Regions from separate parts of the Streptomyces sp. R818 genome, predicted to be linked through region 1. Evidence: predicted binding sites of a transcription regulator. Region 1 holds the regulator's gene; each other region holds the start of a gene.
The links. The regulator HrcA, encoded in region 1, represses chaperone genes, less so after heat shock. The targets are predictions, from matches to a motif close to TTNGCACTCNGNNNNNCNGAGTGCNAA.
Positions count from the first base shown of each region.

Region 2: a site for HrcA is predicted at 2,082-2,108, ahead of groL (chaperonin GroEL). Genes of this name have one in related genera too.
Region 3: a site for HrcA is predicted at 1,334-1,360, ahead of groES (co-chaperone GroES). Genes of this name have one in related genera too.

Region 1 is NZ_JAOCNE010000003.1:1,369,129-1,372,399, forward strand. It holds gene dnaJ (molecular chaperone DnaJ) at 1-792, opposite strand, end outside; gene hrcA (heat-inducible transcriptional repressor HrcA) at 793-1,809, opposite strand; gene N5I75_RS11380 (MBL fold metallo-hydrolase) at 1,974-2,744, shown strand; gene N5I75_RS11385 (DUF3097 domain-containing protein) at 2,779-3,271, shown strand, end outside.
Region 2 is NZ_JAOCNE010000006.1:514,108-517,378, reverse strand. It holds gene N5I75_RS18755 (DUF6215 domain-containing protein) at 1-182, opposite strand, end outside; gene groL (chaperonin GroEL) at 325-1,950, opposite strand; gene N5I75_RS18745 (cold-shock protein) at 2,330-2,539, opposite strand; gene N5I75_RS18740 (MoaD/ThiS family protein) at 2,962-3,237, opposite strand.
Region 3 is NZ_JAOCNE010000006.1:850,293-853,563, forward strand. It holds gene N5I75_RS20355 (polysaccharide deacetylase family protein) at 1-500, shown strand, start outside; gene N5I75_RS20360 (polysaccharide deacetylase family protein) at 497-1,195, shown strand; gene groES (co-chaperone GroES) at 1,505-1,813, shown strand; gene groL (chaperonin GroEL) at 1,934-3,271, shown strand, end outside.

The sequences.
Region 1 (3,271 bases):
GTCGCCGCGCCGCTGGAAGACCGGGTGCGGCAGCTCGTGGATCTCGACGTACAGGTCACCGGCGGGGCCGCCGCCGGGGCCGACCTCGCCCTCGCCCGCGAGCTGGATCCGCGTCCCGTTGTCCACACCGGCCGGGATCTTCACCGTCAGCGTGCGGCGCGAACGGATCCGCCCGTCGCCGGCGCACTCCGGGCACGGCGTCGGCACGACGGTGCCGAAGCCCTGGCACTGCGGGCACGGCCGGGAGGTCATGACCTGGCCGAGGAAGGAGCGCGTGACCTGCGAGACCTCACCGCGGCCGCGACACATGTCACAGGTCTGCGCGGAGGTCCCGGGCGCGGCGCCCTCACCGCTGCAGGTCCCACAGACCACAGCGGTGTCGACCTGGATGTCCTTGGTGGTGCCGAAGGCGGCCTCGTCCAGCTCGATCTCGAGCCGGATCATGGCGTCCTGGCCACGGCGCGTGCGCGAGCGGGGCCCGCGCTGCGACGCCGTCCCGAAGAACGCGTCCATGATGTCCGAGAAGTTCCCGAACCCGCCGGCGCCGAAGCCACCGGCACCACCGCCGCCCGACTGGGACAGCGGGTCGCCGCCGAGGTCGTAGACCTGCTTCTTCTGCGGGTCCGACAACACCTCGTAGGCGGCGTTGATCTCCTTGAACCGCTCCTGTGTCTTCGGGTCCGGATTCACGTCCGGGTGAAGCTCACGGGCGAGCCTTCGGAAGGCCTTCTTGATCTCGTCCTGGGAAGCGTCGCGGCGCACGCCGAGTACGGCGTAGTAGTCCGTGGCCACTTACGACTCCGCCAGGATCTGTCCGACGTAACGTGCCACTGCGCGTACTGCTCCCATCGTTCCCGGGTAATCCATGCGGGTCGGTCCGACCACGCCGAGCTTGGCGACTGCCTCGCCGCCCGAACCGTAGCCGACCGACACGACGGACGTGGAGTTGAGTCCCTCGTGAGCGTTCTCGTGGCCGATGCGTACGGCCATGCCCGAATCGCCCACCTCACCAAGCAACTTGAGGAGCACGACCTGCTCCTCCAGGGCTTCCAGCACGGGCCGGATGGTGAGGGGAAAGTCATGTCCGAAGCGGGTGAGATTGGCGGTGCCGCCGATCATCAGCCGCTCCTCGGTCTCCTCGACGAGCGTCTCCAGGAGAGTGGAGAGCACCGTCGAGACCGTGCCGCGGTCCTCCGCCTCGAACGCCTCGGGCAGATCCTGCACCAACTGCGGCACATCGGCGAACTTGCGGCCCGCGACCCGGCTGTTCAGCCGCGCCCGCAGATCCGCCAGGGACGGCTCGCCGAACGGCGCCGGGCAGTCGATCATCCGCTGCTCCACGCGCCCGGTGTCCGTGATCAGCACAAGCATCAGACGGGCGGGCGCGAGCGCGAGCAGCTCGACATGGCGCACGGTGGACCGGGTCAGGGACGGGTACTGGACGACCGCGACCTGCCGCGTCAGCTGCGCGAGCAGCCGCACGGTCCGCCCGACGACGTCGTCGAGGTCGACGGCGCCCTCCAGGAAGTTCTGGATGGCGCGCCGCTCGGGCCCCGTCATCGGCTTCACCGCGGTGAGCTTGTCGACGAAGAGGCGGTACCCCTTGTCGGTGGGGATGCGCCCGGCGCTGGTGTGCGGCTGGGCGATGAACCCCTCGTCCTCCAGGGCGGCCATGTCGTTGCGCACCGTCGCCGGTGAGACGCCCAGGCTGTGCCGCTCGGTCAGCGCCTTGGAGCCGACGGGCTCCTCGGTGCCGACGTAGTCCTGGACGATGGCGCGCAGCACTTCGAGCCTGCGTTCACTGAGCATCGGCGCACACCTCCAGCAACCGTCTCCGAGACCGCCGCGACCTGCGTCGCGATGATCGATGCGATCTTTCCGTTTTGGCACTCACTGCGCGCGAGTGCCAATCGTCCCCGGCTCAGTGTACGGCCGGTGGGTACGGACCAGGCAAGGCCGCTAGCGTCGACCCCATGAAAAGCACGGCGGAGTCTCGAGGTATCGACTGGCGTGCGGTGGGCTGGGAAGAGCTCGCCCCGCGCGTGGGCCGCGTCCGGCTGCCCGGCTGGGACTGCACCACCGGCCTGGTCGTGGGCGACGACGCGGCCCTGCTGATCGACACCGGCTCCTCCCTGCGCGAAGGGGCCCGGCTGCGCGTGGACACCCGCCGCCTGCTCGGCGACAGACGCGCGCGGGTGGCCCACATCGCCCTCACGCACCCCCATTTCGACCACGTGCTCGGCACGGCCGCCTTCGCGGGCGTCGAGGTGTACGGGGCCGTGGGCATCGACACCGTCTTCGCGGCGGACGGCGCGGACGCCCTGCGCGCCGACGCCGTACGTCACGGGGTCGACCCCGACGCGGCGGCCGAGGCGGCGGACCTCCTCGTCACCCCGGCGCACCGCATCTGCGGCGAACGCACGCTCGACCTGGGCGGCGGCGTCCAGGTCCTGCTGGCGAACGTGGGCCCCGGCCACACGGCCCACGACCTCGCGGTCCTCGTCCCCGCCGGGACGGCCGACGGGAGCCCCGAGATCGTCTTCTGCGGCGATCTGGTCGAGGAGTCCGGCGAACCCCAGGCGGGCCCGGACGCGGCCCCGCGCCTGTGGCCGGAGGCCCTTGACCGGCTCCTCGCCCTCGGCGGCGACGACGCGCGCTACGTCCCCGGGCACGGATCGGTGGTGAATGCGGAGTTTGTCCGCGAGCAGCGCGCCACACTGGCGGCGAGATCCGGCGTGTCGTAGCCCGTACGGACCGGCTTTGCCTATCGTCGGCCGAATGCGCCAGTACAGCCCTGACTTCACGCCGCCGTGGAAGCGGAAGACCTCCGTGCCCGAGGTCCCGGCCGAACCGGATCTCGTCGTGGAGGAGGTCACCACGGGCTTCTGCGGCGCGGTCGTCCGCGTCGAGAAGACGGCGCAGGGCCCGACGGTGACCCTGGAGGACCGCTTCGGCAAGCACCGCGCGTTCCCGATGGAGCCGCGCGGCTTCCTCCTGGAGGGCAAGGTCGTCACCCTGGTCCGCCCCTCGGCCGGCGGCCCGGTCCGCCCGACCCGCACGGCGTCCGGCTCGGTCGCGCTCCCGGGCGCCCGCGCGCGGGTGGCCCGCGCGGGCCGTATCTACGTCGAGGGCAAGCACGACGCCGAGCTGATCGAACGGGTCTGGGGCGACGACCTGCGCATCGAGGGCGTGGCGGTGGAGTTCCTCGAAGGCGTCGACGACCTCCCGGCGATCGTGGCGGAGTTCGGTCCCGGCCCCGACGCTCGCCTCG
Region 2 (3,271 bases), on a different contig from region 1:
CCGTCCGCCTTGTCGTAGTCCGAGCAGGTGGCGGGCTCCGCCGCGCTCTGCCCCGAGGCCGTGTCCCCGGTGCGCAGTTGCTGCGCCCAGAGGCCGAGGCCCAGCGCTCCGACGACGGCTATGGCCGCCACCGCCTGCCCCCAGGCGAAGGAGTCCTCGGATCTGCCGCCTTCGTCTCCCATACCGTCCCCCGCTTCTGTCATATGCCTGCCCCGTGAAGTGCCCGGGGACTTTAACCCGACAACGCCCGAGGGCGGCACCCCCTCCTGAAGAGGAAGTGCCGCCCTCGGGACGAACAGACGAGCTGAACCGGAACGAACCGGATCAGAAGTCCATGTCACCGCCCGGCATACCGCCCGGAGCGCCCGCGGCAGCGGCCTTCTCCGGCTTGTCGGCGATGACGGCCTCGGTGGTGAGGAACAGCGCGGCGATCGACGCGGCGTTCTGGAGCGCGGAGCGCGTCACCTTGGCCGGGTCGAGGATGCCCTCGGCGATCATGTCGACGTACTCACCCGTGGCGGCGTTCAGACCGTGGCCGACGGCCAGGTTGCGCACCTTCTCCACGACGACGCCACCCTCAAGGCCACCGTTGACGGCGATCTGCTTGAGCGGGGCCTCCAGGGCGAGCTTCACGGCGTTGGCGCCGGTCGCCTCGTCACCGTCGAGCTCCAGCTTCTCGAAGACCGCGGAGGCCTGGAGCAGGGCCACGCCACCACCGGCGACGATGCCCTCCTCGACGGCCGCCTTCGCGTTGCGGACGGCGTCCTCGATGCGGTGCTTGCGCTCCTTGAGCTCGACCTCGGTGGCGGCACCGGCCTTGATGACGGCCACGCCGCCGGCCAGCTTCGCCAGACGCTCCTGGAGCTTCTCGCGGTCGTAGTCCGAGTCGCTGTTCTCGATCTCGGCACGGATCTGGTTGACACGGCCCTGGACCTGGTCGGTGTCACCGGCGCCGTCGACGATCGTCGTCTCGTCCTTGGTGATGACGACCTTGCGGGCGCGACCGAGCAGGTCGAGACCGGCGTTCTCCAGCTTGAGGCCGACCTCCTCGGAGATGACGGTGCCACCGGTGAGGATGGCGATGTCGCCGAGCATGGCCTTGCGGCGGTCACCGAAGCCCGGGGCCTTGACGGCGACGGACTTGAAGGTGCCACGGATCTTGTTGACGACCAGGGTCGACAGGGCCTCGCCCTCGACGTCCTCGGCGATGATCAGCAGCGGCTTGCCCGACTGCATGACCTTCTCCAGGAGCGGGAGCAGGTCCTTCACGTTGCCGATCTTGGAGTTGACGATGAGGATGTACGGGTCGTCGAGCGACGCCTCCATCCGCTCCATGTCGGTGGCGAAGTACGCCGAGATGTAGCCCTTGTCGAAGCGCATACCCTCGGTGAGCTCCAGCTCCAGACCGAAGGTCTGGGACTCCTCGACGGTGATGACGCCTTCCTTGCCGACCTTGTCCATGGCCTCGGCGATGAGCTCGCCGATCTGGGTGTCGGCGGCGGAGATGGAGGCCGTGGAAGCGATCTGCTCCTTGGTCTCGACATCCTTGGCCTGCTCGAGCAGGGCGGCGGAGACGGCCTCGACGGCCTTCTCGATGCCGCGCTTGAGGGCCATCGGGTTGGCACCGGCGGCCACGTTGCGCAGACCCTCGCGCACCAGGGCCTGGGCCAGGACGGTCGCGGTCGTCGTGCCGTCACCGGCGACGTCGTCCGTCTTCTTCGCGACCTCCTTGACCAGCTCGGCGCCGATCTTCTCGTACGGGTCCTCGAGCTCGATCTCCTTGGCGATGGACACACCATCGTTGGTGATCGTGGGGGCGCCCCACTTCTTCTCGAGGACGACGTTGCGACCCTTGGGGCCCAGGGTCACCTTGACGGCGTCGGCGAGCTGGTTCATGCCGCGCTCGAGGCCGCGCCGTGCCTCCTCGTCGAACGCGATGATCTTGGCCATGTGAAGTGGTCCTCCCGGACGGGGTGGAAAAGCAAGCAAACGGACCGTGCTGGTGCCCGCGACGGACGGCCCCCGAGCCTCGTGGTTCCTTGCCCCACCGGCCCCCGGACCTCACCGACCCGATCCAAGTTCTGTCACTCTCACTGGGAGAGTGCTAAGCCCAATGATTAGCACTCGACCCCGGAGAGTGCAAGGTGCTCCCGCGAAGCGGGATCGTTGAGGGGTGGTGGTCGGGCGACGGGCGGGCGCAAGCGGCTACCACAGATCGGGCGGGGGCGCGCACAGCGCGCGAGGGGCGCCGGGCACGACGAAGGGCCCGCGCCCCCTCGGGGAACGCGGACCCTTCGTCTCGTACGAAGCCTGTCAGTCGCGACGCGCTTCAGCCGGCGGCGGCCAGGCGGACCATGTCTGCCTGCGGCCCCTTCTGGCCCTGCGAGATCTCGAATTCCACTCGCTGACCCTCTTCGAGGGTGCGGTAGCCGTCCATCTGAATCGCGCTGTAGTGGACGAATACATCCGCACCACCGTCGACCGCGATGAAGCCGTACCCCTTCTCCGCGTTGAACCACTTGACGGTGCCCTGAGCCATGCCTAACTCCCCTATTACTGGCCCTTGCACAGACCCGCACTTCGCGGATCCGGGTCAGACCTCACCCTCCCCAATGGGTGGGGGTGTGCGCCGGAACGCGTCGACCGCGGCTGAATGTATCTGCCCAACTGCCGTCTGCAACAGGTCAATCGGACGAGAAATCTGGGCACCCTCGAACGGGGAAACCGGGCCAACTCACCGGATCTCAGGGCAACTCGGGCCAGGCAAATGCCATAAAAGGCTCGAAGGGGCTGGACACTTTGGCTGCTTCTTGTCGCGTCCCGAGCGGAAACTCATATGCGCCCGTCATGCACCAGGCGGGGAAAGGAAGCGACTTCCCCAACTGTACCGCGCTCAACCAAGCAGAATTGCCCCCTCCGTTTCTCTCGCGGAGGGGGCAACAGGGGTAACTCAGCGTTCGCTCAGCCGCCGGCGACGGCGGGAATGATCGACACGCCCGCGCCGTCCGGCGTGGCGGTCTCCAGACCCTGCTCGAAGCGGACGTCATCGTCATTGACGTAGACGTTGACGAACCGGCGCAGCTTGCCCTGATCGTCGAGGACCCGGGCGGCGATCCCGGTGTGGTTCTTCTCGAGATCGGCGATGACCTCACCGAGGGTGCCGCCCTCGGCGGCGACCTCGGCCTGCCCACCGGTATAGGTACGCAGAATGGTAGGAATCCGAACGTTGACGCTCACAACTCACCTCAGCACTAGTCAGCCCCTCCGGCGA
Region 3 (3,271 bases), on a different contig from region 1:
TGAGCGACCTGAGGATCCCGTACACGGCGTTCCTGACCGACACGGAGGTCAGGAAGAAGAAGCCCGGCTACGCGTACTTCAAGAAGGCCCGCGCAATGGGCGCGACCCTCAACAACCACACCCTGCACCACCGCTTCCTGCCGGGCCTCTCCTACGCGCAGCAGAAGCACGAGATCTGCGGCATGCAGGACAAGCTCCAGGACCACTACGGCAAGCGCCCCACCCTCTTCCGCCCGCCGTACGGCGACTACAACCAGGCCACCCTGAGAGCCGCCAAGGCCTGCGGCATCGAGTACGCGCCGATCTGGAACGCCGAGGTCTTCGCCGACCGCATCGACCACCGCGAGTGGGACCGGTCGCTCCACCCCGGTGACATCGTCCTCACGCACTTCCGGGGCCGCGCGGACTGGCCGGGCACGATGCGCGACATGCTCCGCTTCTTCCTGGACCACGTCACCGCCCGGGGGTACGCGGTGGCCCGCCTGGAGGACTACCTGTGACACCCCGCCGCGCCCTCGCCGGCACCCTGGCGGCGGCCCTGCTCCTCACCGGCTGCGCCGGATCCGTCGACCCGATCGAACGCATGGGCCGCAAGGCGGCGCAACGGGTCCGCCACCACCACCCGCCCCCGGCAGCGGCACCACCGGCCGCCCCGACGGCGACGGTCCCCCCGGTGATCGACCACGTCCCCACCTCCGACAAGGTCGTCTTCCTGACCTACGACCTCGACGGTGACGCCGGAAGGCCCACGGACCCCGCCTTCCTGGCGCTGGTCCGCGACCACCACCTGCCGCTCACGGTCTTCACCGCCGGGCCGGGCCGCCACGACTCCCTGGGACGGCTGCGCGCCCTGGGCGCCGACATCGGGAACCGCACCCTCACGCACCCCGCCCTGCCCGGCCTCGGCTACGTGGAACAGCACACGCAGATCTGCGCCCAGCAGCGCCACCTCAGGTCCCGCTTCGGCCGCACCCCCGGCTTGCTCCGCCCGCCATCGGGCGCGTACGACGCGACAACGCTGAGAGCGGCGGCGGCCTGCGACATCAAGGCGATCGTCCTGTGGACCCCGGACCCGGTGACCCTCCACCCGGGCGCCATCATCCGCACAACCCCGAGCAAGAGCCGGACCGTCGAGCTGCTGCGCGAGATCCGGCACCAGGGCTACAAGGTGGCCGCGCTGAGCGACTACCTGTAAAGGCTCACCGCTCAGGGGCGCGGGGAACGGCGCGACAAGCCACGACGAGAGGCGCTTTCGGCGGCGAAGCGAACCCCCGCGGCGGGGGGGCCGCCATCGAGCACAGGCCCACCCGACCCACGCCGCGTCGCCCGACGATTGGCACTCCGCTTGACCGAGTGCTAATCACGGTCATAGTCTCGACCCTGGCACTCACCACTGGAGAGTGCCAACAGCGACGGGCAGGTCCGGCACCCGCGACGACGGATCCACCTGGTCGCCACCTCAGACTCTTAACCCCGTGAGATCTCCGAAGGGGGAGACCGGATCGTGACGACCGCCAGCTCCAAGGTTGCCATCAAGCCGCTCGAGGACCGCATCGTGGTCCAGCCGCTCGACGCCGAGCAGACCACGGCCTCCGGCCTGGTCATTCCGGACACCGCGAAGGAGAAGCCCCAGGAGGGCGTCGTCCTCGCCGTGGGCCCGGGCCGCTTCGAGAACGGCGAGCGCCTGCCGCTCGACGTGAAGTCCGGCGACATCGTGCTGTACAGCAAGTACGGCGGCACCGAGGTCAAGTACAACGGCGAGGAGTACCTCGTCCTCTCGGCGCGCGACGTCCTCGCGATCGTCGAGAAGTAAGCGGCCTGAAAAAGCAGCTTTTGATGTGAAGTGCGCCCCTGGCACCCGCGACCGTAAGAAGCCGGGGTCAGGGGCGTTCTTCGTTCACCCCTAGTTTTTCGAGAGGGCTGAAACGCTCCCATGGCGAAGATCCTGAAGTTTGACGAGGACGCCCGTCGCGCCCTCGAGCGCGGCGTCAACAAGCTTGCCGACACGGTCAAGGTGACGATCGGCCCCAAGGGCCGCAACGTCGTCATCGACAAGAAGTTCGGCGCTCCCACCATCACCAACGACGGTGTGACCATCGCCCGCGAGGTCGAGGTCGAGGACCCGTACGAGAACCTCGGCGCGCAGCTGGTGAAGGAGGTGGCGACCAAGACCAACGACATCGCGGGTGACGGTACGACCACCGCCACCGTGCTCGCCCAGGCCCTGGTCAAGGAGGGTCTGCGCAACGTTGCCGCGGGCGCGTCCCCGGCCGCCCTGAAGAAGGGCATCGACGCCGCGGTGAAGGCCGTGTCCGAGGACCTCCTCGCGACCGCCCGCCCGATCGACGAGAAGTCCGACATCGCCGCCGTCGCCGGTCTGTCCGCGCAGGACAGCCAGGTCGGCGAGCTGATCGCCGAGGCGATGGACAAGGTCGGCAAGGACGGTGTCATCACCGTCGAGGAGTCCAACACCTTCGGCCTGGAGCTCGACTTCACCGAGGGCATGGCCTTCGACAAGGGCTACCTGTCCCCGTACTTCGTCACCGACCAGGAGCGTATGGAGGCCGTCCTCGACGACCCGTACATCCTGATCCACCAGGGCAAGATCGGTTCGATCCAGGACCTGCTCCCGCTCCTCGAGAAGGTCATCCAGGCCGGCGGCTCGAAGCCCCTCCTGATCATCGCCGAGGACGTCGAGGGCGAGGCCCTGTCGACCCTGGTCGTGAACAAGATCCGCGGCACGTTTAACGCCGTCGCGGTCAAGGCCCCCGGCTTCGGCGACCGCCGCAAGGCGATGCTGCAGGACATGGCCACCCTCACCGGTGCCACCGTCATCGCCGAGGAGGTCGGCCTCAAGCTCGACCAGGCCGGTCTCGACGTGCTCGGCTCCGCCCGCCGCGTCACCATCACCAAGGACGACACCACGATCGTCGACGGTGGCGGCAACAAGGCCGACGTCGAGGGCCGCGTCAACCAGATCAAGGCCGAGATCGAGAACACGGACTCCGACTGGGACCGCGAGAAGCTCCAGGAGCGCCTCGCGAAGCTCGCCGGCGGCGTCTGCGTCATCAAGGTCGGTGCCGCGACCGAGGTCGAGCTCAAGGAGAAGAAGCACCGTCTGGAGGACGCCATCTCCGCGACCCGCGCCGCGGTCGAGGAGGGCATCGTCTCCGGTGGTGGCTCCGCGCTCGTCCACGCCGTGAAGGTGCTCAACGACAACCTCGGCAAGGAGGGTGACGAGGCCACCGGCGTCTCCGTCGTCCGCCGCGCC